DNA from 2 places in the Paenibacillus solisilvae genome. Region 2 is predicted to be linked to the other one. Evidence: riboswitches for the same ligand, from Rfam matches in the RefSeq annotation. Region 2 holds a riboswitch; the other holds the start of a gene.

Region 1 (2,199 bases), on a different contig from region 2:
AAGAATTTTACCTATAAGTGATAACTCAGGCGTAATGCCTAAGGTTAATCCAACCGTACCGAAAGCCGATGTCGTTTCAAACAAAATCTTTATAAAGGCTTTATCCTCTGTCGTCGACAGCACCATGGTGACGAATATGACGAGTGAAAGCGACAGCATCGTGATCGTCAGCGCCTTGAAAATCCGCTCGCGTGCAAGACGGTATCTGAATAGGACGATGTCCTCTTTTCCCCTCATCATGGCAACTACTGCACCGATCAGCACCGTGAAGGTCGTTGTCTTAATACCGCCCCCGGTTGAACCTGGCGATGCCCCGATGAACATCAGAATAATCGTGAAGAATTGGGTAGCCTGCCTGAGCGATGCGAGGTCAAGCGTATTAGCGCCCGCCGTTCTCGGGGTAACGGATTGAAAGAACGAAGCTAATATCTTACCGCCCCAATCCAGCGATCCCAGTGTCTTACTGTTGGAAAACTCAAAAACAAAGATAACTACCGTTCCGACTGCAATCAACGTACCCGTCATGGACAGGACGACCTTCGAATGAAGCGATAACCGTTTATTTGTTCGGTACTCCATGATGTCGGCCATTACGATAAAGCCGATACCCCCGGTAATGATTAGCAGCATTGTCACTATATTCACGAGTGGGTCATTCACATATTGGGTCAAGCTAATATAAGGAACGCCAAACTGGCCAAACAGATCAATACCCGCATTATTGAAGAAGGAAACGGCATGGAACATCCCGAAATAGATGGCTTTGCCAAGCGGCATATCAAAGGACCAGCGAATCGCGAACAAGACGCCTCCAACAAACTCAATGGTGAGCGAGTACAGGATAACCTTCCTAATCAGGCGGACAATACCCTCCATGCTGGTCTGATTCATGGCTTCCTGCAGGATTAACCGTTCTCGAAGTGAGATCCGCTTCCGCAGCACAATTGCGAACAAGGTCGACATCGTCATAAAGCCGAGTCCGCCCAGCTGTATGAGCGTCATGATAATAACTTGTCCTGGTACAGACCAATGGCTTCCTGTATCTACAGTAACCAGCCCTGTCACACAGGTTGCTGTTGTTGCGGTGAATACGGCATCAATGTATGGTGTAAATTCTCCAGCCGCCGATGCGAAGGGCATAGAAAGCAGCAAGCCTCCGACTAGAATGATAAGTGCAAAACCAGTGACGAGAATACGGGGCGGTGACCATTTGGATACATTAAAAAACGACTTCATTACTAACACTTCCACCCCTCTGACAAAGCTTTACGCGCACAAAAAAAAGCACTGGAAGCCCAATGCTGATGCGATGAGTCCTGTTCCATGAAGCCTACGAGGTTAGCTGACGGATTCGGGCCCGGACAGGCGGCCCTATTCGCAAGAATGATGCGCTAACTTGAGAAATTCACCCCGTGCTGCAGGTTTTATGCGAGTAGACAGTATGCCTTCGCATCCAGCAGCAATATGGTTCCCCCGTTTTCACTTTGAAATTCGGCTTAATATGCAATTGTTCACATTATATATGGGAAGCCCGGAAACGCCAAACGGCGATTTTCCAGATAATGAACCGAATTACGCCAAAATTGCGCAATCCTTGTCCTTAATCAATTGCTTGCTGGCTTTCTTGCCCGTTTACCTCTCTCCTAAATCGAGAATGAAAGCAATCGCATGGATAATTTCGGAACAACTATGATAAGGTAGTTATATGTGTTCAATTGCTTGTATACCATAAACAGAGGTGCATTCATGAAGCTAAATCGAATCCAGCCTAACTGGAGAAATTACTCCTGGTTAGCGGCAATTGGCGCAATTATCTATGTCCTGATTCAAATCGTTCCCTCGACCGCGGAATCCTTCTTCGGTACGAGCAGCGACCCGGTCATCTCCAAGAGCTCAGCCGAGCAGGCGGCCCTGGATTTTGCCAAACTTCAGTTCAAAGAACGGCCACTTAGTGTGCATGCCATTCATCAATCGGACAGTCTGCTGTTTGGCTACTTATCGAAGGAGAAGCTCAATTCTTCCTATGAGAAGAAATTCGACAAAGCCTTCCCCATCGATACGTTTCAAGTGCTTGCCGATATGCCGGACGGCTCAGAATTATTCATGTATGTTCATATGCAGCAAGGAAATGTTGTCAGTTGGAATAAATTAGGAGAAGCTGCGGCTGCAGAACCAGTAAAGAAAGAGGAAGCAAGTGCG
Region 2 (2,199 bases):
GACGCTCGGATATTTCAACGGTCCGATAACGGGCAATTTCGGAAATATCACCACCGGCGCATTAAAGCGGTTTCAGAAGTATAACGGACTTGTCCCCGACGGGGTTGTCGGCCCCATGACATGGCGGAAACTGAAAAAGCTGACCGTTTACCGAGGAGAACTGTCCATGATGGCGCGCGTTATTTACAGCGAAGCCAGAGGCGAAAGCTTCAAGGGCCAGGTGGCGGTTGGCGCGGTCATTCTGAACCGGCGCCTGTCTCCCTTATTTCCGAATACGATTAGAAGCGTCATTTTTGAGCCGAAAGCATTTTCCGCCGTTAACGACGGGCAGTATTGGCTGCTGCCGGATCAAACAGCGTTCCAGGCGGCCAGGGCCGCGATCAAGGGGTGGGACCCGACCGGCAATGCGCTTTTCTATTATAATCCGAAGGTGTCCAAATCGAGCTGGTTCAAAACGCTTAGCTTCACGAAGCAAATCGGCAATCATCAGTTTTACGTTTAGCCAGACACTTAGGAAGGAGGCCTCTATCGAATGAACCTTATCGTCAGCGACCATCATCAAGAACGGGTGGAAGCTGTCGTTGATATTATAAAAGCGGTCACCGGACATGATTCCGTCTCGGATACGTTCATCGACAGAATGAACAAGATGAATTTCGAGGAGCTGGGCCGGCTTGTCATGAAAATAGCCGCAACCCGGACCGTGGACGATAGCATTGAGATGCTTTAGGGCTAGCGTTTTCGTCGAAATCGGCCTAAGCAATGTTATAACTAGTATTATACATAGTGAAAATATTATGCCGAATCCGGCCATGCAGAATGACCGGTACGGGGGAATTTATTTTATGGGGTGAATGCTCGTCCAGCTGTTAGCCGGCCAGCTAGGGAATTCCTCTTCCCGAACCCGTCAACTAACCTCGGAGGCAACATGGAGGCGAATTATTTTGAACCGATTGTTCAAGACCGCTTTTTTGGCTTGCACGGTATGGGCTGCCGGAGCCGCAATGCATGCAGCGACCGCCCATGCTTATTCCGCTCAACACGGAGTGAAAATCCAGATTAACGATTCGATTGTTGCGTTCCCGGATTCGGCGCCGTTCGTTGACGGCAATGGGGGCATGCAGGTGCCTATTCGGTCCGTAGCCGAGCAAATGGGATACAAGATCGACTGGCGCATCGATGGATCGGAGGTACAAATAACACTCCAAAACAACGGCCGAACCATTAAGATGAAAACGGGCTCTAAAGACGCCGATGTGAATGGCAAGCGGGTGACAATGACTTCGCCGCCGGCACTGTTCAAGGATAACCATATGTTCATACCGGTGCGCTTCATCTCCGAAAGCTTCGGGTACAGGATACAATGGGACAACAAGAACGGTATCGCGATCATTTGCAAGGACGGCAAATATCATGCGCCGGCTTGGCATGCTCCGGCACCGCAGCCGAAGACGCCCCCTCTATCCGCAAAGCTTATTAAGAAGGCCAAGACACTGCTCGGCATTCCTTATGTGTGGGGTGGAACGTCGACCTCCGGATTCGACTGCTCCGGATTCGTCAATTATGTGTTCCGGCAGCAGGGGTTGGATTTGCCCCGAACCTCCCGCCAAATATTTCATACCTCGGGGAACCGGGTTACCACTTCGAATCTGAAGCCGGGCGATCTTGTTTTCTTCTCGATTGGTTCCAACTCGCATGTCGGCATCTATCTGGGCAACGACAAATTCATTTCCGCCACCTCGTCGCACGGCATTCATATCGATTCGCTGGCCAGCAGTTATTGGGGATCGAATTACATAGGCGCCAAACGGATTGTATAAGGTTTTCTACAAAAAAAGAGAACCTGATACATCAAAGTCCACAATTATCTGAATAATTGCGCTAATGCTTGAAGGGGTCCCGCCAACATTTTAACGATAATATACGCTAAGCCTTCAATCGTATCTGGGGTTTGGCATTTTTTTTACTCTAAAGGGTACCTCCAGCAAAACGCGGATTTACAACGTTAAGGAGATATGGATACAAAAATAGCCGCTTCTCACCACGCTAAGGGTGCAAAAGGATGTACCTGTATTCGCCCATGATAAATATTGATAATAAGGGGTCCTGCCAACATTCAGAAAAGGGGCAGTACCAGCGTAGCTGTCATGAGAGGTATTCGTATGTTAGTTCTTGGTAACACTTTGCGATCTTTGTCAG

The links. A riboswitch is a leader RNA that binds a small molecule or an ion and turns the genes downstream of it on or off. The one in region 2 is predicted to bind cyclic di-AMP.
Region 1: it holds a riboswitch for cyclic di-AMP, as region 2 does, so the genes downstream of both, ACFPYJ_RS25485 (TrkH family potassium uptake protein) here and ACFPYJ_RS32645 (C40 family peptidase) in region 2, are expected to answer to the same signal.

What each region holds. Positions count from the first base shown of each region.
Region 1 is NZ_JBHSOW010000096.1:57,608-59,806, forward strand. Features, by position in the region: gene ACFPYJ_RS25485 (TrkH family potassium uptake protein) at 1-1,236, opposite strand, end outside; cyclic di-AMP (ydaO/yuaA leader) riboswitch at 1,313-1,507, opposite strand; gene ACFPYJ_RS25490 (CPBP family intramembrane glutamic endopeptidase) at 1,747-2,199, shown strand, end outside.
Region 2 is NZ_JBHSOW010000137.1:14,928-17,126, reverse strand. Features, by position in the region: gene ACFPYJ_RS32655 (cell wall hydrolase) at 1-502, shown strand, start outside; gene ACFPYJ_RS32650 (hypothetical protein) at 533-730, shown strand; cyclic di-AMP (ydaO/yuaA leader) riboswitch at 789-941, shown strand; gene ACFPYJ_RS32645 (C40 family peptidase) at 945-1,820, shown strand.